DNA from 3 places in the Parvibaculum lavamentivorans DS-1 genome. Region 3 is predicted to be linked to each of the others. Evidence: riboswitches for the same ligand, from Rfam matches in the RefSeq annotation. Region 3 holds a riboswitch; each other region holds the start of a gene.

Region 1 (7,034 bases), 120 kb from region 3:
CTACAGCCATCTGCTCGACACGATCGGCATGCCGGAGGCCGAATACGAGGCCTTCCTGAAATACGAACAGATGAAGACCAAGTTCGACTACATGCAGGAATGGGGCGTCGAGACCAAGGCGGATATCGCCAAGACGCTCGCCGTCTTCGGCGGCTTCACCGAGGGCGTGCAGCTCTTCGCTTCCTTCGCGATCCTCATGAATTTCCCGCGCTTCAACAAGATGAAGGGCATGGGCCAGATCGTGACATGGTCGGCCCGCGACGAGACGCTCCACACCGTCTCCGCCATGAAGCTTTTCCGCACCTTCGTCGACGAAAACCCGGAAATCTGGACCGAAGAGCTTCGCCGCGACATCTATAAAGCCTGCGAAACCATCATCCATCACGAGGATGCCTTCATCGACCTCGCCTTCGAGATGGGCAGCATCGAAGGCCTCTCGGCGCAGGAAGTGAAGAACTACATCCGCTACATCGCCGACCGCCGCCTCGTGCAGCTCAATCTCCAGCCCATCTACCGCACGGAAAAGAACCCGCTGCCCTGGATGGACGAGATGCTGAACGGCATCGAGCACACCAACTTCTTCGAGAATCGCGCGACGGAATATTCCAAGGCCTCGACGCGCGGAAGCTGGGAAGACGCGTTCGAATAGGCGTGCAATGGCGAAATGCAGGTGCCACAGGCACTTTTCAACAGTTTTTCGCTCCGATGCCTGTCAAATATGAACTTATCGCTTGGCCGAATCGCGCGACTCAGTGAATATCGGTCCGAACTTATCCGAGGGAATTCAAATCATGGCCACTAAACCCGCTGCCAAAAAGGCGCCTGCCGCCGCTGCTGCCAAGAAGGCACCGACAGCGCCGACGGTTCCGATGTCGAAGCTGATTGCCGAAATCGCCGAGAAGCACGATCTCTCGAAGAAGGCGGCAACCGAGCTCTTCAGCGACTTCGTCGAATTGACGGTGAAGAACCTGAAAAAGGGCAACAAGGTCCGTCTCACCGGTCTCGGCATCCTGCAGGTGCGCAAGCGCGCCGCCCGCATGGGCCGCAATCCGGCGACGGGCGAAGCCATCAAGATCAAAGCCTCCAAGAAGGTCGCCTTCCGCGTCGCGAAGGACCTGAAGGAAGCCATCTAAGGCTTGGCTGCTCAGGCACGCCTCTGAAATAACGAGAGCCCGGCTTCGCGAGGAGCCGGGCTTTTGCTTGTCCGGTGACTGGAAATCGCCACATTGGCGGCCTAGCTATGGGGCCATGCGCTTCATTATCGCTCTTCTCATGGCCACTCTCACTGCCGCCCCTGCGCTGGCCGCTCCCGTCTGCGCAGAGCGCGACGACGCGGCGCCCGCGCTCGCGCGGCTTCAGGATGCGATGGCGGAAGGCCGCTTCATCGCCTATCAGCCGACCGACCTGAAAGTCTGGGATGGCAATCCCGTGCAGGCGAGCGAGGTCTCGATCCGCCGCGATCTTGAAACGCTTCGTCCCTGGTTCGACGGTCTCATCACCTATGGCGCCCATAGCGGCGCCGAGCGCATTCCCGCCATCGCGAAGGATCTCGGCTATCGCGCAGTCGTCATGGGCGTGTGGGACCCGGAGGACGATGTCGAACTCGCCAACGCGCTTGCCGCCTGGAAGCAGCATCCGGATATCGTCGTCGGCGTCTCCCTCGGCAACGAGATGGTCCTGAGCGGCCGCGCAAACTGGCGGGAGATGGAGCGCACCGTCGAGAATTTCCGCACAAAGGCGCCGGGTCTCCCGCTCTCGGTAACGGAGCCTTTCGCCCAGTTTCTCGACGGCGCCGAGGCCGCGCCGCTTCTCGCCCGGCTGGATTTCCTCGCGGTCAATGTCCATCCCGTTTTCGAGAAATGGTTCGCCGACGCACCGCCCTTCAACTGGGCGGATTTCGTGAAGCAGGTGACGTCCCGCCTCGCCGCGGAGCGTTTCTGCGGTCCGATCCTCGTCAAGGAGACGGGCGTGCCGACGGCGCCGGAAGCCGCAGGCTTCACGCCTGAAAAGCAGAAACAGTTCTACGGCGAACTCGCAAGGCAGATGCCGCCGTCGCGCAATCTCGCCTTCGCGTATTTCTCGGCATTCGATGCGCCCTGGCGCGTCTATGACGAAAGCGCCGTCGCCGGCCATCATCCCGAGGAAGCCCATTGGGGCCTCTTCAAGGAAGACCGCACACCGAAACCGGTGATGAAGGAACTGCCGAAGCTCGATTAGGCTCTCTTCGGCGCCTGCTCGTTGAGCGGCACGCTCGCCGCCGCCTTGATGAAGGCCGGCCGCACCGAAATCCGCTCATAATATTTCACGACATTCGGAAACGGATCGAGGCTTACGAATCCCTTCGCGAGATGCACGCTGTAGCCGACATTCGTATCCACCGTGCTGAACCCGCTCTTCAGCAGGTAGTCGCGGTCCGCGAGATGCTTGTCCACCACCTCGAGCGACTTCTCCAGCCGCCGCGACTCGAGCTTCTGCACCACCGGCGAGCGGTCTTCCTTGGCAATGAAAACCCGCTGCTGCACAAGGCTCGCGCCATGCACCGCCATTGTCTCCGCATAATGAAGCCAGATCAGCCATTCCGTCCGCTCGGCATGTCCCACAGGCCGGTGCAGCTTCCCTTCGGGGTCGTAATGCTCGCCGAGATACTGCGCGATGGCGCCGGACTCGAACACCGCCACGTCTCCGTCGACAAGACAGGGCACGCGCCCCAGCGGCGAGATCGCGAGATACTCCGGCGTCCGCAATCCTTCCATGCTGAAGGTCAGTTCCTTCAGCTCGAAATCGATCCCCATCTCGTTGAGCAGCCACAGCGACCGCATCGAGCGCGCGCCATTGCAGTGATAAAGCGTCAGCATCCCTGTTTCCCGCCTTGTCTTGTTTTGCCGCGAAGGTAGAGCATTTCCGTGGCCATGCGGAAGGCTTTTCCCGCCCTTTGCCCGCCGCCGCCCGAGCGTCTACACTCCGCCCGCCTATGGTGCCCCGGCCGCAAATCCGGGGTTAAAAGGGAACGCCCGGAGCGCATGCTCTTTCTTCGAGGCGGCTGCCCCCGCAACTGTAAGCGGCGAGCTTTTTCCGATTGTGCCACTGGATGTCCGGGAAGGCAGGGAAGGGCGAAGACCCGCGAGCCAGGAAACCTGCCACAGGCTGTCGTCCGTCTCCGGGCCGGGGTGTGCCGGGAGAAGCGGTTCTCCGCGCGGCGGCATCTTGAGGCTGGATGTACGAGGCGCAAGGCAGAGATGAAACAGATACCCATCGCCATTCTGGCGTTCCTCGCCTGCCTCGCGGCGGGCGCGGTCCACGCGGCGCCGCAACGCGTCGTCTCCATCAATCTCTGCTCCGACATTCTCGCCGCCGAGCTCGCCGCCCCCGGCACGCTCAAATCCGTCTTCCGCCTCGGCCGCGACCCGCATGATTCAGCCGTCGCCCATCTCCTTCAGCATGTGCCGCCGAATGACGGCCGCATCGAGGACATCCTCCCCTTCGCGCCCGATCTCGTGCTGGCGCATCGCTACACCTCCCCCTTCACGCTCGATCTTCTCCGCCGCCTCGGCGTTCCCGTCGTCACCGTGAAGGATGCCCGCACCTTCGCCGACATCCGCGACAACATCGAAACCGTCGCCGCCGCGCTCGGCCGCGAGGCGGAAGGCGCGGCCCTCGTCGCGCGCTTCGATGCCGAAATGGAAGCCGCCCGCCGCGCCGGCCCCGCGCGCCCCACCGCCATCCTCTATCAGGACCTCGGCGGCGCCGTCGTCCCGAACAGCATCCTCGGTCACATCCTCGCCCATACCGGCTTCGACAATGTGATCCGCGAGGAAAATGAAATCGGCCTCGTCTATCCGGGCCTGGAAGACGTGATCGCCCTGCGCCCCGACCTCATGGCCATCGGCATCTACCGTCCGGGCCAGCCATCGCAGGCATCCGCGCTCCTCCAGCACCCCGCGCTCAAGCTATACCGTGAGCGTTATGCCCATGAAGTCGATCTGCCCGCCCGCGACTGGAACTGCAGCACCCGCTTCGTCACCGCCATAGCCGCCCGCCTCGCCACCGCCCACGACGAGATGCTGACGAGCAACGAAACAAAATCTTCCACCCTCCCCTTGAGGGAGGGTCAAACGGCTGCAGGCCGTTTGGGGAGGGGTAACTGACATGACCCGTCCCCTCAACACCTGGCTCGTCAGCGCCACGCTCGCGTTCCTCGTCGCGCTCCTCTTCGCCCTCTCCGTCTATCTCGGCCGCGGCGGCGAACTCCTCGCCGACAAATTCCGCACCATGAGCGAGATCGACCGCGACCTCGCCTGGCTCGTCCTCACCGAAGTGCGTCTCCCCCGCGCGGTTCTCGGCCTCCTTGTCGGCGCAACGCTCGGCCTCACAGGCGCGGGCCTGCAAGGCCTCCTGCGCAATCCGCTGGCGGAGCCCGGCCTCATCGGCGCCTCTGGCGGTGCCGCGCTCGGCGCCGTCCTCGTCTTCTATTTCGGCGCCGCTGTCGGCTCCGTCATGTTCGTGCCCATCGGCGGCATCCTGGGCGCGCTCGCGGCGCTCGCCACGCTCTATCTGCTGGCCGGCAGAAACCCGTCCATCGTCACCATCATCCTCGCAGGCGTCGCCATCTCCGCCTTCACCGGCGCCTTGACGTCGCTCGCGCTCAACCTCTCGCCCAGCCCCTATGCCGCGCTCGAAATCGTCTTCTGGATGCTCGGCTCGCTGACCGACCGCAGCATGGCGCAGGTCTGGTTCGTGATTCCTTTCATGTGCGCCGGCTGGCTTCTCGTCGCCTCCACCGCCCGCGCGCTCGATGCGCTCTCGCTCGGCGAGGACACGGCGGCCACGCTCGGCTTTTCGCGCCGCTCCGTCACGCTCCGCGCCATCGCGGGCACGGGCCTCGCCGTCGGCGCCGCCGTCTCCGTCACAGGCGTCATCGGTTTCGTCGGCCTCGTCGTGCCGCATCTGATGCGCTCGCTTGTCGGTCCCCGGCCTGCGTCGCTGCTGCTGCCAAGCGCGCTGGCGGGCGCGGCCCTCGTCCTCGCTGCCGATCTTCTGGTGCGCATCCCCGTTAACGGCCCCGAGCCGAAACTCGGCGTCGTCACCGCCCTCATCGGCGCGCCCTTCTTCCTCTGGCTGATCCTGAAAACCCGGAAGGAGGCACAGTAATGCGCCTCACGATCGAAAATCTCCACGCCTCCCTCGGCCAGACCCATGTCGTGCGCGGCGTCTCGCTCGAAGCGTCCGGCGCGCAATTCATCGGCCTCATCGGTCCGAACGGCGTCGGCAAGACGACGCTGGTCCGCGCCGCTGCCGCCCTCATTCCCTTCACCGGCAGCGTCGAGCTCGACGGCGCCTCCGTCTCCTCGATGGAGCCGCGTGCCCGCGCCCGCGCCATCGCCTATCTCGCGCAAGGCGCCGGCAGTCACTGGCCGCTCGAAGTCTCCCGCCTCGTCGCGCTCGGCCGCCTGCCGCATCTGGCACCTTTCCGCGCGCCTGCGCCCGAAGACGAAGCTGCCATTGCCCGCGCCATGTCGCTCGCCGATGTCGAATGCTTCCGGGGCCGCGATGTGCTCACCCTCTCGGGCGGTGAGCGCGCCCGCGTGCTGCTCGCCCGTGCGCTCGCCGTCGAAGCGCCGCTGCTGCTGGTGGATGAGCCCGTCGCCTCGCTCGATCCCTATCACCAGATCCGCATCATGGAAGTCTTGCGCGCTTATGCCGATGAGGGGCGCATGGTCGTCGCCGTCCTCCACGACCTCTCTCTCGCCGCGCGCTATTGCGACCGCCTCATCCTGCTCGACGGCGGCACCGTAAAAGCAGACGGGCGCCCGGATGAAGTCCTGACGCCCGCCAATCTCGAGGAAACCTATCGCATCCGTGCCCTCACGGGCGGCGAGGGCCGGGAAAGCTACGTCCTCCCCATCGCCCGCACGGACTCGCTCGACTGAAATCCCTTCCTTCCCACCCTCCCCTTGGGGGAGGGTCGAAATTCGCCCTGCGAATTTCGGGGCGGGGTCGCCGCATTCAACGCAACGAACGCAATATCCGTTAAAAATACGAACTACTCCGCCGCGCTCACCGCTCTCCCCGCACCGGAAAAATTCACCCGCTTCAGATACTCGATGCCGTCCTCGGCAATCGAATCGCCGATCATCTCGTCGCCTTCCTTGCGCAGTTCGTCCATGTCGACATAGGTCGCATAGAAACCCTTCGTCCGGTCGGTGATGATGCCCGCCTTCAGCAGCGTCTTGGTCAGCACCCGGAAGATATTCGTCTGGTTCGACATCGCCTTGCGGCGCTTCTCGTCGGTCCGGCTCTTCAGCACCTCATGCAGCACTTCCTCCCAGTCGAGGCCGAACTGCGCATAGATCACCTTCTTCTGTTCCGGGTTGGCAAGGTTGAAGAGCAGCGTCTGGAAACATTCCGCCGCCCAGTCCTCGATGACGTTGCGCTCCTGCTCGGTCAGATGCGGCACCGTGCGGTCCGCCCAGATTTTCCCGAACTTGTGGTGGAAGGCTTCGTCCGTCATCACGAGCTGGCAGAGATGGCGCAGCAGCGGATCGTGCGAATAGGAATAGAGCGAGGCGAAGGCGCCCATCGCCAGCCCCTCCACCAGCATCTGCATGCCGACGACCTTCTTGTAGACCTCCGGCGCGTTCACGATGTCGGTGAGGAGATTGCCGAGCGTCGGGCCGACAGGCAGCGGCTTCCCCCACCGCGCCTCGATATATTTCGCAAAGCCCGTCACGTGGCGGGCTTCCTCGCGCGTCTGGTTCGCCGCATATTCCTGCGCGCCCGGGTCCTTCAATATGTGGCAGAGGCTGGCGGAAAGCGCGAGCGCGCCTGCCTCGCCATGCAGGATCGACGACAGCATCCACCGCGCGCTTTCGTTCGACAGCGCGATCTTCTCTTCCTCGCTCAGCCGGTCGGCGATGGGCGTCTGCAGTTCCAGCACGAAATCCATCGGCACCACGGTCTGCCGCTTCATGTCGAAGGGCTGCGTGAAGTCGATATATTTCTTGTCCAGCGGATCCCAGAAATGGTCATGCGTCGCG
Region 2 (7,034 bases), 210 kb from region 3:
CGGAGACGGCCACCACAGCATCTCGACGCTTATCGAGAAGCAGAGCCGCCGTCGGGCCGCCGCAACGGGCGGCGAAGGCTCGATACCGGTCGACGCGGAAACGGAACGCTGCATCGCAGATGCCGGCTACACATGCGACGATATATTGCCCGAGGGCATGCGGCTCGCCGTGCGCAAGACCGCGAACCTTCATACCGGCGGCACCATCCATGATGTCACGCCGCAACTTCATCCGGCGCTTGGCGAGGCGGCGATCCTCGCGGCGCGTACGCTTTCAATGCCTGTCGTCGGGTTCGACTTCATGGTCGAGGCGCCGAACAGACCCTTTTACCGCGTGATCGAAGCGAATGAGCGGCCGGGACTTGCCAATCACGGGCCCGCGCCGACTGTAGAACGCTTCGTCGACTTCCTGTTCCCCGAGACGCGATACGACAAGCCCTGACCGTGACGCAAGCGCGAGGAAGAATGAAGAACCTCAGTATCGATAGCAACTATATGTGCGACGTAATGGAGCGCATGCTGGAAACGCCGAGCCCCTCCGGCATGACCGACATGATCGTCGGGCTCGTCTGCGAAGAGCTGGAGAAATTCGGCATCAACTTCGAGCTTACGAGACGTGGCGCAATCCGCGCGGATCTGGAGGGCGGCCTTCATTCTCCCGACCGCGCCATTATCGGGCATCTCGATACGCTTGGCGCAATGGTCAAGGGCTACCGGGCGAATGGCCGCCTTGAGGTCGTTCCCATCGGTACGTGGTCCGCGCGTTTTGCCGAAGGGGCGCGCTGCACGATTTATGCAGATGGCGGCGCGCGCTATCGCGGCAGCATCCTGCCGCTCAAGGCTTCCGGCCACACGTTCAACGAGGAGATCGACACGCAGCCGGCTTCATGGAGCAACCTGGAGCTGCGTATCGACGCAAGGACGGGGAGCGAAGCCGAGACCCGTGCGCTCGGCATCCATGTCGGCGACACGATCTCGATCGACCCGGAGACGGAGTTCTCCGACACCGGCTTCGTGACCTCGCGGCATCTCGACGACAAGGCGGGTGTGGCTTCCATGCTTGCCGCCGCCAAGGCCGTCACGCAATCGGAGGTGACGCTGCCCATCGACTGTCATCTCCTGTTCACCATCTCCGAGGAAGTGGGCGTCGGCTCATCGCATGTGCTGCATGGCGATGTCGCGGAAATGGTATCTATCGACAACGGCACCGTTGCGCCGGGTCAGTATACAAGCGAGTACGGCGTTACCGTCGCGATGCAGGATTCGTCCGGGCCTTTCGACTGGCATCTGACGAGAAGTCTGCTGGGGCTCTGCGAGCAGCACGACATCGAGCACGCGCGCGATGTGTTTCGCTACTACCGCAGCGATGCGGCGGCGGCGCTTGAAGCAGGGAACGACATTCGCACCGCCCTCCTCTGCTTCGGCCTTGATGCATCGCATGGCTATGAGCGGGTGCATCTCAGTTCGCTGGAAGCGCTCTCCCGCCTGCTCGTGCTCTATATGCAGTCGAAGCCGCTCTTCCGGCGCGACAGGGAAGCGCTTGGCCCCCTCGACGACCTGCCGACCGGCGAGCCGAACTAGCGTCAGGAGCCGAGCGCGAAACCCTCGTAATCGGCGGCGGCCACTTCGGCGAGCTTCTCGCCATAGACGCCGACACCACCCGTATAAGGCATGAAGACGCGCGGCTTGCCTGGAATGTTCGCGCCCATATACCAGGAATTCGCCTGCGGATAGAGCGTCTCGTTTGCCAGTTCGTTGACATGCTCCACCCAGAGATCCTCGGCGTCGGGCCGGGGCTCTATCGACCGGATGTTCCCCGCCGTCAGCTTGCGGATGCAATCGCCGATCCACTCCACATGCTGTTCGATTGAAACGATCATGTTGCTCAACACCGAGGGGCTTCCCGGGCCGGTGATGAAGAAGAGGTTCGGGAAGCCGGCCGATCCGAGGCCGAGATAGGTGCGCGGTCCCGCCGCCCATTTGTCGCGCAGCCTGATGCCGCCCCGGCCCGCTATGTCGATGCTGTTGAGCGCGCCGGTCATGGCGTCGAAGCCGGTCGCGAAGACGATGCAGTCGAGTTCATATTCCTTGCCGCCGCTGACGATCCCCTTCGGCGTGATCCGCTCGATCGGCGCGGCGCGGACATCAACGATGTCGACATGCGGCTCATTGAAGGTTTCCAGATAATGCGTGTCGAGGCAGAGCCGCTTCACGCCCACGGGGTGATCGTCCGGCAGGAGAATGTCGACGATCTTCGGGTCCTTGATGACCTTGCGCATTTCGGCGCGTGCGTAGTCCGCCGCTATGTCGTTTGCCTCATGCGTCGCCATCAGGTCGGCATAGGCGCCGAGAAAGGCGAAGCCGCCTTTGTGCCAGCGGCTGTCGAGTTCGCGGAAGCGGTCTTCCGGCGTCATGTCGGCAGCCAGCGCCTCGTTATATTCGAAGCAGATGATGCCGCCGGCGGTCGTGCGCGCATGGGCACGGTCCTGCAGCAGCGTCTCCTTCGATTTTTCCACCTCTTCCTTCGCCAGCGGGCGGTTACCGGCGGGCAGCGTGAAGTTCGCCGTGCGCTGGAAAACGGTGAGGTGCGATGCCTGTTCGGCGATGAGCGGAATGCTCTGGATGCCCGATGAACCCGTTCCGACGACACCGACGCGCTTGCCCGTGAAGTCGACGCCGTCATGCGGCCAGTCGCCTGTGTGGTACCAGGCACCCTCATATTCGGCGAGCCCTGGAAAGTCGGGCACCCGCGCGGCCGAGAGACAGCCTGTCGCCATGATACAGAAGCGCGCCGAGACGCGGTCGCCGCGATCCGTTTCAGCGGTCCAGAGGCCCGCGCGTTCGTCGTATATCGCAGAGGTCACCCGCGTTTCGAAACGGATGTCCCGGCGCAGGTCCAGCTTGTCGGCGACATAATTCTGGTAGCGCAGAATTTCGGGTTGCGCCGCGTAACGCTCGGTCCATGTCCAGCCGCGCTGGATCTCATCGGAAAAGCCGTATTGGTATTCGAGGCTTTCGACATCGCAGCGCGCGCCCGGATAGCGGTTCCAGTACCAGGTGCCGCCGACGCCGTCACCCGCCTCGAAAACGCGCGCGGTGAGGCCCAGGTCTCGCAGCCGGTGCAGCATGTACATGCCGGCAAACCCCGCGCCGACCACCACCGCGTCGAATTCCTCCCCGCCCGCCTGCGCGGACGCACTCGCTTCACGAGCCATGACGCATCCTCCCGGTTTTTCTTGTTGGGTAATCTTAACCCGGGGCCCGGCGGGCACAAGGAAAGAGGGTGCCGGAGAGAAGGAGGGATTGGCTGGGGCGGGAGGGTTCGAACCTCCGAATGGCGGAATCAAAATCCGCTGCCTTACCACTTGGCTACGCCCCAGCAGGGCTCGGGGCCTTCGGGTGGCCTGCCTCGCGAAATGCGGCGGAAGATACCGGCATAGTTCTCGCCGCGCAACCGGCCCGGCCCCGCCCCGAAGGCGCGCGGAAAGGGCAAAAAGCGCCAGTGTTCGCCCTTGCCCGGCCCCGATTTGAGGGCTATAACGCCGCCTCGAATTGGATACGGAGTGTGGCGCAGTCTGGTAGCGCACCTCGTTCGGGACGAGGGGGTCGGAGGTTCGAATCCTCTCACTCCGACCATTCGAAATTTCCCCGACATAAAAGGCCCTGTCGCCGCGCGCTTGCCGCCGGTTTGACACGCCCCTTTCCCGCCCTATGATGCGCCCGCTCGATGGTTCCACGTGCCGCCCGTCATGGCGGTGCATGGAGGCAAGAGGGAACAGGGTGAGGCATCTTCGCCAATGCCCTGGCTGCCCCCGCAACTGTAAGCGGCGAGGTCGCGTTCCACCTGTGTCACTGGATACCCAAGTCCTTTCGAGGGCGGGCATTCCGGGAAGACGGAACGAGGCCGATGACCCGTGAGCCAGGAGACCTGCCACCGAGTTCGTCATCTGCCGTGGCCGGGGGTCTGCCAGGGGGACGGTGCGCCCTGTGTGCCTCTCGCATTCGGGTCTTCCGTTTTTCTGTCTCTCTCCCTGCACCGGCGCCATGCGGCCGGGGCGGCCGCGCCAGAGAGACAGGACCTAGTTTATGAAAAAGACAGGCTGGGGGGCCTATGCTGCCCTTACCCTTTTGGCGTTCGCGGCGATGCCCGCACATGCCGAAGAGACGACCGAACTGCCGGACCTTCTGATTTCGGCCGGTGTCGAACCCCTTCCCACCCGGGAAGTTGCAAGCTCCTTCACGATCGTTACGGCGGAAGAGATCGAAACCTTCCAGTATCGCGACCTGACCGACGCGCTGCGGTCGGTTCCGGGCCTCCATGTGGCGACGTCCGGCCCCCGCGGCGGGCAGACCTCCGTCTTCACGCGCGGCGCCAATTCCAACCAGACGCTGGTCATGATCAACGGGCTGCCGATCAACGACTCGGCTTCTCCGGGCGGCGCCGCCAATCTCGCCAACATACCGCTCGACAATGTGGATCGCATTGAGGTGGTGCGCGGTCCGCAAAGCGCGCTCTATGGCAGCCAGGCCATCGGCGGCGTCATCAACATCATCACGAAGACGGGTGCCGGCGCACCCGTCACCAGCCTGCGAGTCGAAGGCGGCACGCTCGGAACGCTCAATACACATGCGTCGACGGGCGGAAGTCTCGACGGTGTCGATTACTTCCTCTCCCTCTCGCGTGAAGCGACAAACGGCTCGGATGCGACACCCACCCGGCTGCGCGATGCGCGTGGCGAGGAGAAGGACGGCAATGAAGTCGGCTCCGTCTCCGGCCGCATCGGCGCGAAGCTCAATGAAAACCTGAGCGCTTCGGCTTTCATTCAATACACGAAGTCGGAGACGGACATTGACGATGACGGTTCAGACGCCGGTTTCGTTCAGGTCTATCAGAACTTCGACAGCACCTATGATTCGAACCGTCTCATCATGGCTGGCGACCTTTCCGGCAGCTTCTTCGACAATAAGTGGCGGCCGAAACTCTCCGCCGGCATTACCAACCAGAAATCGTTTCTCGACGACCAGCCCGATCCCGGCGGCTCGATCTATCTGAGCGACGTCGACTACAAAGGTAAGACGGTTACGGTCCGCTTCGACAATGCCTTCGACATTCATCCGCAGCATCTGTTGACGGCGGGCGCGAGCTACACGCGGGACGAATATTCATCGAGCGGTATCCGCGATCTCGGCGGCTTCATCGTTACGCCGGTATCTGACGCCGACACAGACGCGTTCGCGGTTTATGCCAGCGACCACATGACCTTCGGCGAGCGTTTCTTTGCCACCGTCTCCACGCGCTACGACATGCCGGAAGACATGGAGGACCGCTTCACCTTCACGATCGCTCCGGGCTATTACCATCCTGAAACCGACACGCGCCTGACCTTCTCCTACGGCACAGGCTTCAAGACGCCGTCGCTCTATCAGCGTTACGGACAGGAAATTAATGCCTTCTTCGGAACCATCACGCAGTACACCGGAAATCCGGACCTCAAGCCCGAAAAGAGCAAGGCCTGGGAAGTCGGCGTCGAGCAGGGCTTTCTGGAAGGCCGCGGTCTGGCCGGCGTCACCTGGTTCGACAGCGAAGTCGAAGACGCGATTTCCATCGAGTTCGACCTTGTAGGAAATTCGAGCGCGGTCAACGTCGATAAGTTCGATGCGAAGGGCATCGAGACCTTCATCCAGTTCAAGCCCTCGCCTGAAGTCACAGCGCGTATCGACTACACGCTGACGATCTTCAAGGCCGATCCGTTCGTGACCACCATGACCAGGCGGCCTCGCCACCTGATCGGCTTCACCGGCAGTTGGGAGCCGGTCGCGGGCACGGTCCTCTCGACCAATGTGCAATGGGTGGATATCTACCGCGACATTCCGCGCGACTCCTTCGGTTTCTTCCTCGATCCGGGGCCTTATACCGTGGTCAACATCGCCGGTTCGCACAAGCTGACCGACAATGTGACGCTGACGGCACGTGTGAACAACCTGCTCGATACACGCTATGAACCGGTCAACGGTTTGGAAGCAGCCGGTATCGAAGCACTGGCAGGCGTCGTCTTCACGTTCTGACGAACGGCCACAACAAAAGGCGCGGGAGCGAACCTCCCGCGCCTTTTCCTTTTTGTCCTGCCTCACCGTCCCGTGAAATTCGCCACGCGTTTCTCCACGAAATGCGCCACGCCTTCCTTGAAGTCGGCGCTGCCGAAGCTCTTCTGCATTTCGCTGTCGCCCACTTCCAGTGCATCGTTGAAGTTCTGGAACAGCGCCTTCCATATCTGCGCCTTCATCACCGCCATGGAGCGCGGCGATACTGTCTCGGACAGCACCTTCGCGTAGTCCATCACATTCGTCATGAAGGTTTCCTGCGGAAACACCTTGTTGACGAGGCCCATGCGCGCCGCTTCGTCGGCCATCACCTTGCGGCCGGACATCAGCAGGTCGAGCGAATGGGCCGGGCCGACGAGATGCGGCAGCAGCCATGAGATGCCATGTTCCGCAATCAAGCCGCGATTGGCGAAGGCGGTCGTGAATTTCGCCTCGGAGCCTGCGAAGCGCATGTCGGCGTAAAGCGCAAAGACGAGGCCGAGCCCTGCCGCCGGGCCGTTGATCGCGGCGATGATCGGCTTCTTCACCTGCATCAGATAACCGAAGCGGCCGCCATAGTGAGGCGATACGTCCGGCCCCAGACCGCTGCTGAAGTCGAACTTCTCCTCGCGCGCCGCAGTCGCCAGCTCGCGATCCTCCCACGTCTCCGCCTTGATCGACTGCAGCAGGTTCATGTCCGCGCCCGCACAGAAGCCGCGGCCCGCGCCCGTGATGACGATGACGCGCACATCATCGTCGGCGACGGCGGCCGCCATCGCTTTCTTCACGCTCTTTTCCATCGCTCCCGTCCACGCGTTCAGTTTGTCGGGCCGGTTGAGCGTCAGGGTCGCGACGCGGTCCTTCACTTCATATGTCAGGTCTTCATAGCTCATGATTTCCTCCCTCGTTTCCACGTGGCTTTCTTGTCGATGCCGTTTGCGTCAGTATAAGCA
Region 3 (7,034 bases):
CCCGCGGTGGGCTGCGCGGTCGGCATCGAGCGGCTGCTCGCGGCCGTGGCGAAGGAGGCCGGCAAATGAGCGGCAAACTCGTGATCGGCCTGCCCTCCAAGGGAAGGCTCCAGGAAAATGCCAATGCCTTCTTCGCGCGTGCGGGGCTGAAAGTCCGGCAGGATGGCGGGCGCGGTTATACCGGCCGGCTCGACGGCATGGCGAATGTCGAGATCGCGTTTCTTTCGGCATCCGAAATCGCCGGGCAATTGGAGCAGGGCATCATTCACCTCGGCGTGACGGGCGAAGACCTGATCCGCGAGAAGCTCTCCGCGCCCGAACGCGACGTGGAGCTGCTGCTGCCGCTCGGCTTCGGCCATGCCGATGTCGTGGTTGCCGTGCCGCAAAGCTGGATCGATGTCGCGACCATGGCCGACCTCGACGACGTGGCGCTCGCCTTCCACACGAAGCGCGGAAGGCGGCTGCGCGTCGCGACCAAATATTTCAACCTGACGCGGAGCTTCTTCGCCGAGCACGGCCTGACGGATTACCGCATCGTCGAAAGCCTCGGCGCGACCGAAGGCGCACCGGCGGCGGGCACGGCGGAAGTGATCGTCGATATAACGTCCACCGGCGCGACGCTGGCGGCGAATAATCTGAAGATCCTCGACGACGGCACGATCCTGAAGAGCCAGGCGAACCTTGTCGCGAGCCTGGGTGCTGAATGGAGCGATGCGGCGCTGAAGGCGGCGGGCGAAATTCTCGACCGCGTCTCGGCACAGGCGCGCGCGGCCAAAGTCATCGAAGTCCGCTTCGCGGGCGAGGGCGACGACGCCGCGCTGCTGGATGAACTGAAGAAACGCTTCGGCGTGACGCTGCCCTTCGGCAATGGTGTCGCACCCGTGCGCATCGCGCATTGCCCGGAGGCCCGGCTCTACGATCTCGTTGCCTTCCTCTATGCGGAAGGCCGCGACACCGTAACGGCGGTGCGCGCGGATTATGTGTTCGAGGCGAAGAACCCGCTGCGCGAGCGGCTTGTCGCGCGGCTGAAGAACGGAAACTGATTTCATGACCGCTACTCTCGCCTTCACAACGGCCATTGTGGTTCTTGTGACGGCGACGCTTTCCGGCATTTTCGGAATGGCGGGTGGCATGATCCTGATGGGTTTTCTGACCGCCGCCTATTCGGTCGGTGCCGCGATGATGCTGCATGGCGTGACGCAGGCCGTGTCGAACGGCTACCGCGCCATCATCAACCGCAAGGACATCGTCTGGCCGATCGTCGCGACCAACATGGCGGGCGGCGTCGCCGCACTTGTTCTCTTCCTGCTGGTGAGCTTCGTCCCGGACAAGGCGACGGTCTTTCTCGTTCTCGGCGCCATCCCCTTCGTCGCCTTCTCGATCCCGAAAAGCTGGGGCCTCGACGTGACGAAGCCCGCGGTGGCGATTGGCGGTGGCTTCGTGGTGACGGCGCTGACGCTGACGGCGGGCGTCGCCGGACCCATCCTCGACATCTTCTTCGTGCAGAGCCCGCTGACGCGCCACCAGATCGTCGCGACCAAGGCGGTGACGCAGACGCTGCAGCATCTGACGAAGCTGCTTTATTTCGGCGTGCTCGCCGCGCATCTGCTGCCGGATGCGGATATTCCCTGGTGGATCTATGTGATGGTGGCGCCGCTCGCCATGCTCGGCACGACCTTCGGCAAGATGCTGCTCGACCGCATGAACGACGGCCAGTTCAAGAACTGGAGCCGGTACATTCTCTACGTGCTGGGCGCCGTGTTGATCGTGCGCGGTTTAATGCTGCTGGGCTGAGAGGTCCTTCCGGGCGAGAAACTTCCGCCGACCCTGTTCGCCGAGCTTCTCCATGAGCGGCAGGATGGGCCGGATCATCCACGGAAACGAACCGAACAACCGCGCCATGAGGCTGGCACTCCAGGGCGAATAGACTTCGAGTCTGCCCGTGTCGATGGCCTTGAGCGTCGCGGCGGCGATATCTTCGGGCGTCATCACCCTGTCGACGAAATTGAGCACCGAGCCGCCATGCAACGCCTCGTGATGAAGCATGGGCGTGTCGACGGCGGCAGGATAGACGCCGGAGACTTTCACGCCGAGCGGCGCAAGTTCCTGATGAAAGCCGCAAAGGAAGCCGCGCAGGCCGAACTTGGAGGCGGAGTAGATGGCGCTGTCCTTGAGCGAAATGACGCCGCCGAGGGAGACGGTGGCGACCATCGCACCCCGCCGGCGGGCGATCATCAGCGGTGCCGCGGCGCGCATGAGCCTGATCGGCGCGCGAAGATTGATTTCGAGATGAAGGTCGAGCGCCGCCTGATCGAGGCCGGTCACGGCACCCGGCACGACGATGCCGGCATTGTTGACGAGCACGTCGAGATCGGCGTGTTCTCTGCCGAGCCGGTCGCAGAGCCGCTCCACCTCCTCCCGCGAGGAAAGATCGCAGAGTATCTTTTCAGGCGCGGCGCGGAGAGTGGCAGCAACCGCATCGAGCGGCGCCATTTCACGGTCCACAAGGATGAGGCTGTAGCCGCGAGCATCGAGCGCCCGCGAAATCGCCGAGCCGATGCCGCCGCCTGCGCCCGTAATCAGCGCCTTGCGCGAGATGCTCATGCCGCCGCCCTTGCGCGCGAGACGCGCAGCGCGTCGAAACAGCCATCGGCAAGGTTCGGCCAGCCGAAACGCTTGCGGATGCGTTTCATCTGTTTGCGGTAGGCGTCGATCTCGACATAAGTGGCGTGGCGGGACGAGCCGACGAATTTGATGCCGCCCGTCAAATCCGGCCGGTCTGTGGCGATCAGCTCATCGAGTGCGGCATCGCCTTTCGTACGCGCCATGATGGTGCGGGCGATGAGGTCGGCCATTTCGTCGAAGAGCTTGTAGGCACCGCCATTCGTTTCCATGAAGCCGAGCGCGTAGAGCGAGGGATGCTCGCGGCTGAAAAGGTTCATATAGAGATCGGGCTTGTTGCCCTTCCACGAGAAGAGGGCCGGATCGACATAAGGCACCTTCCACGTATAGCCCGTGGCGCAGATGATGAGGTCGATCTCCTCCGAGGTGCCGTCCTTGAAATGAACCACCTTGCCCTCGAAGCGGGCCACGTCCCGCTTCGCCTTGATGTCGCCGTGGCCGAGATAGTGCAGAAGCTGCGTGTTGAGGATCGGGTGTGTTTCGAAGAGCCGGTGGTCGGGCTTCTGCAAGCCGAGCCGAGTGATATCTCCATTGAGGATGCGCAGGATGACGCCGAAGATGCGCTGCGTCAGCCACATCGGCAGATGCGGACCTTCATGTGCGACGACATCCGCCGGAATGCCGAAGAGGTGCTTCGGCAGGAAGTGATAGCCGCGCCGGAGGCTGATGAAGGCGGCATCCGCGCCCTTCGCCGCGTCGCAGGCGATATCGCAGCCGGAATTGCCGGCGCCGATCACCAGCACGCGTTTGCCGCGGAACTCGTCCATCGAGCGGAAAGTGACAGCGTGACGCATCTCGCCCGTGAAGGTGCCGGGATAATCCGGCATCGCGGGATGCCAGTTTGTGCCGTTGGCGCAGACGAGCGAGCCGTAGGTCTTGGTCTCGCCGGTCGAAAGCGTGACGGCCCAGGTGCCGTCCGGCTGCAAATCCGTCTTCTCAACGGATGTGTTGAAGCGAATGTGCTCGCGCAAGCCATAAGCATCGGCGAACAGCCGCATGTAGCCGTGAATCTGCCTGTTGGAGGGATAGTCCGGATAGTCGTCCGGCATCGGGAAGTCGTGATAGTGCGACTGCGTTTTCGACGAGATGAAATGCGCCGAGTTGTAGACGGGCGAGCCCGGATTGCTCTGGTCCCACAAGCCGCCGACATCCGAATGGCGCTCATAAATGTCGAAGGGAATACCGTGCCGCAGAAAGGTGCGGGCGAGGCTGAGCCCCGCCGGACCGCCACCGACAACACAAACACGTCCGATCTCGCTCATGACCCGCTCCCAGAATAAAGTGAATAATCCTCACATTTGTGATAAGTGATAATCCCTCATATTCTCGCTGGCAAGAAAAATCGAAGGAAGCGGCATGATCCTCGCAACAACGCGCCGCCAACCGACACAGGCCCGGGCGCGCGAGCGCGTCGAACGCATCCTGACGGCGGCAACAGAATTGATCGCGGAAACGGGCAGCGATGCCGTGCGGATGACGGAAGTCGCCGAACGGGCCGGTGTGCCCATCGGCTCGCTCTATCAGTATTTCCCGGACAAGCCCGCGATCCTCAGGATGCTCGCCATGCGCGTCATGGAGCGCGTGCGCGACGGACTGAAGCAAAATCTCGACGGTGTCGGAAGCGCCGCCGACGCGCTTGCCCGCGTCGATGCGATCATGACCGGATATTACGGTCTCTTCCTGACCGAGCCGGTGACGCGCGATATCTGGTCGGCGACGCAATCCGACAAGACGCTGCAGGAACTGGACATCGCCGACAGCCGCGAGAACGGCCGCATCTTTTTCAGCGCGTTGAAACATCTCGTGCCGAGGCGCGAACATGCTCGCCTGCAAGCAGCGTCCTTCCTGCTGATGCAGCTCAGCGGCGCGGCGGTGCGCCTTGCCATCGCTGTCGACCGGGAAGAAGGCGACCGCCTTGTCGAGGAATACCGCCTCATCATGCGGCGCGAGCTGGAAAGCCTCTTCGATAAATGACGCCGGTTGCAACCGGCGGCAAGCTCGCCTAGCATCCGCCCCGCAATGGTTCCGAAGGCGAATAGCCGGAGGATGAAAAGGGAACCCGGTTAAATACCGGGGCTGCCCCCGCAACTGTAAGCAGAGAGTTCTGCCCAACCACGCCACTGGCGCTCCACCTCGGAGGCCGGGAAGGCTGGGAAAGAACAGTGACCTGCGAGCCAGGAGACCTGCCATTGCCCGTCAACGCGAACCGATGGGGCGGGGTGTCCCCTGGAGGAATGGATGCAGACAGGATCTGATCGCCGGCATTGTGTCCGGCCTCTCTTCATCGTGCCGTGGCATGCGCCGCGGCTTGCATTTTCCCATACGTGTCCGCTGACGGATTTTCCCGTGGTTCCAGCAAGGACACAGTCATGGAAGATCTGCTTGCCGTTTGCGCACCCACGCGCCTGCCCGCCATCCCTTTTACCCGATTAGCCGAACTCGTCTTTCCCGAACAGACGAACCATCACGGCACGCTGTTTGGCGGCGCATCGCTCGCGCTGATGGACCGCGCCGCCTATATCGCCGCGACGCGCCTGACACGGCGGAAAATGGTGACGGCGGGATTCGACGGCGTCGAATTCGGCCGGCCGGTCCTGCCGGGAGAACTGGCGGAGGTGACGGCGACGGTTCGCAAGACCGGCCGGTCGTCCGTTGTGTTCGACGTCGAGCTGCTGGCCGAAAACCTGCTCACCGGTGAGCGGGAAAGAGCCGTGGGCGGCACCATCGCGATGGTCGCGCAGGGCAAGCATGACGACGAGCCGCTGCCCATGCTCGTTGCCGCGCCCCCGCCGCACCCGGGGCTCACCAGCTTCGTCGAAGTCGTCTTTCCCGATGCCGCAAACCACCGCGACATTCTGTTCGGCGGCAACGCGCTGGCGATGATGGGGAAGGCTGCCTTCATCGCCGCTACACGCCACTGCCACCAGACGGTGGTCATGGCCGCTTCGGAGCGCATCGACTTCCGCGCACCCGTGAAAGTCGGCGCCTTTGCCGACGTCACCGCCCGCATCGTCATGACGGGGCGAAGCTCGATCTGCGTCGAGGTCGAACTCGTCGCGGAGGAGGCGCTGAGCGGCGAACGCGAGCTGAGCGCGCGCGGCCGCTTCGTCATGGTGGCGATTGGCGGGAATGGACGGCCCGTTGCCGTGCCCCCACGCGCCATCTGACACCCATCCATCCCGATTTTCCGCCTGCGTGACAGGCACAACGACAGGAGATTTGTCCATGACATTGACCAGCACTCTCGGCTATCCGCGCGTCGGCCCGCATCGCGAGCTGAAGGCCGCGCTTGAAACCTATTGGCGCGACGGCGAGGAAGCGCCGCTTCTCGATACGGCAAAGTCACTGCGCCGTGCCTCGTGGCGGCTTCAGAAGGAACACGGGATCGGCCATATCCCGTCGAACGATTTCACGCTCTACGACCATGTACTCGACACGATCTGCATGACGGGTGCGGTGCCGGAGCGGTTCGCTGCGGGAGCGGAAATCGATCTCGCCACCTATTTCGCGATGGCGCGCGGCGCACAGGACGGCACGCGCGATGTGGCGGCGATGGAGATGACCAAATGGTTCGACACCAACTACCACTACATCGTGCCGGAATTTTCTCCGGAGACGAATTTCCGGCTGGCCTTCACCAAAGCCATCGATGAATTTGCCGAAGCGAAGGCGCTTGGTGTTCACACGCGGCCGGTTCTTGTCGGGCCTTTCTCGTTCCTGAAACTTGGCAAGGCGACGGTGGCGGGCTTCGACCCGCTCGACCTGATGGGACGACTCCTTCCCGTATACGAAAACGTGCTGAAGCGTCTCGCCGAAGCCGGTGCCGATTGGGTGCAGATCGACGAACCCTGCCTGGTGCTTGAACTCGGCAGCGGCGACCTTGCGAAATGCCGAGCGGCCTATTCGGCTCTGTCGGCCGCCGCGCCCTCCCTGAAGCTGATGGTCGCGACCTATTTCGGCGCATTGCCGGAAGCCTCGCTCGAAACGGCAATGGCGCTGCCGGTTGCCGGTATCCATCTCGACATGGTGCGGGGACGCTCCCAATACGAAGCGGCGCTCTCGGCCCTGCCGCGCGACAAGCTGCTGTCGCTCGGGCTCGTAGACGGGCGCAATATCTGGCGGACGGACATGGAAGCGGCGTTGACGCTGGCTGAGCGCGCCGTGCTGACGCTCGGGCCCAAGCGCGTCATGATTTCGGCGGCCTGCTCGCTGCTGCACGTGCCCTTCAGCCTCGCCGGTGAAAAATCGCTCGATCCCGAATTGAAGAGCTGGCTTGCCTTTGCCGAGGAAAAGCTCGGCGAACTTGCCGTGCTGGCGCGGGGCGTGAAGGAGGGCCGCACCTCGATCTCCAC

Evidence for each region. A riboswitch is a leader RNA that binds a small molecule or an ion and turns the genes downstream of it on or off. The one in region 3 is predicted to bind cobalamin.
Region 1: another riboswitch for cobalamin. It lies ahead of PLAV_RS02585 (ABC transporter substrate-binding protein); the one in region 3 lies ahead of PLAV_RS19840 (acyl-CoA thioesterase).
Region 2: another riboswitch for cobalamin. It lies ahead of PLAV_RS04125 (TonB-dependent receptor plug domain-containing protein); the one in region 3 lies ahead of PLAV_RS19840 (acyl-CoA thioesterase).

The regions. Positions count from the first base shown of each region.
Region 1 covers NC_009719.1:546,425-553,458, forward strand. Annotated here, with positions in the region: gene PLAV_RS02565 (ribonucleotide-diphosphate reductase subunit beta) at 1-649, shown strand, start outside; gene PLAV_RS02570 (HU family DNA-binding protein) at 792-1,133, shown strand; gene PLAV_RS02575 (glycoside hydrolase family 17 protein) at 1,249-2,217, shown strand; gene PLAV_RS02580 (glutathione S-transferase family protein) at 2,214-2,855, opposite strand; cobalamin riboswitch at 2,956-3,156, shown strand; gene PLAV_RS02585 (ABC transporter substrate-binding protein) at 3,237-4,145, shown strand; gene PLAV_RS02590 (FecCD family ABC transporter permease) at 4,147-5,148, shown strand; gene PLAV_RS02595 (ABC transporter ATP-binding protein) at 5,148-5,927, shown strand; gene PLAV_RS02600 (diiron oxygenase) at 6,041-7,034, opposite strand, start outside.
Region 2 covers NC_009719.1:876,253-883,286, reverse strand. Annotated here, with positions in the region: gene ngg (N-acetylglutaminylglutamine synthetase) at 1-442, shown strand, start outside; gene PLAV_RS04145 (osmoprotectant NAGGN system M42 family peptidase) at 466-1,581, shown strand; gene PLAV_RS04140 (flavin-containing monooxygenase) at 1,584-3,215, opposite strand; tRNA gene PLAV_RS04135 (tRNA-Gln) at 3,305-3,379, opposite strand; tRNA gene PLAV_RS04130 (tRNA-Pro) at 3,560-3,636, shown strand; cobalamin riboswitch at 3,712-3,950, shown strand; gene PLAV_RS04125 (TonB-dependent receptor plug domain-containing protein) at 4,087-6,066, shown strand; gene PLAV_RS04120 (enoyl-CoA hydratase) at 6,129-6,974, opposite strand.
Region 3 covers NC_009719.1:663,908-670,941, forward strand. Annotated here, with positions in the region: gene PLAV_RS03055 (ATP phosphoribosyltransferase regulatory subunit) at 1-69, shown strand, start outside; gene hisG (ATP phosphoribosyltransferase) at 66-1,043, shown strand; gene PLAV_RS03065 (TSUP family transporter) at 1,048-1,794, shown strand; gene PLAV_RS03070 (SDR family NAD(P)-dependent oxidoreductase) at 1,777-2,604, opposite strand; gene PLAV_RS03075 (flavin-containing monooxygenase) at 2,601-3,944, opposite strand; gene PLAV_RS03080 (TetR/AcrR family transcriptional regulator) at 4,039-4,656, shown strand; cobalamin riboswitch at 4,686-4,887, shown strand; gene PLAV_RS19840 (acyl-CoA thioesterase) at 5,052-5,849, shown strand; gene metE (5-methyltetrahydropteroyltriglutamate--homocysteine S-methyltransferase) at 5,908-7,034, shown strand, end outside.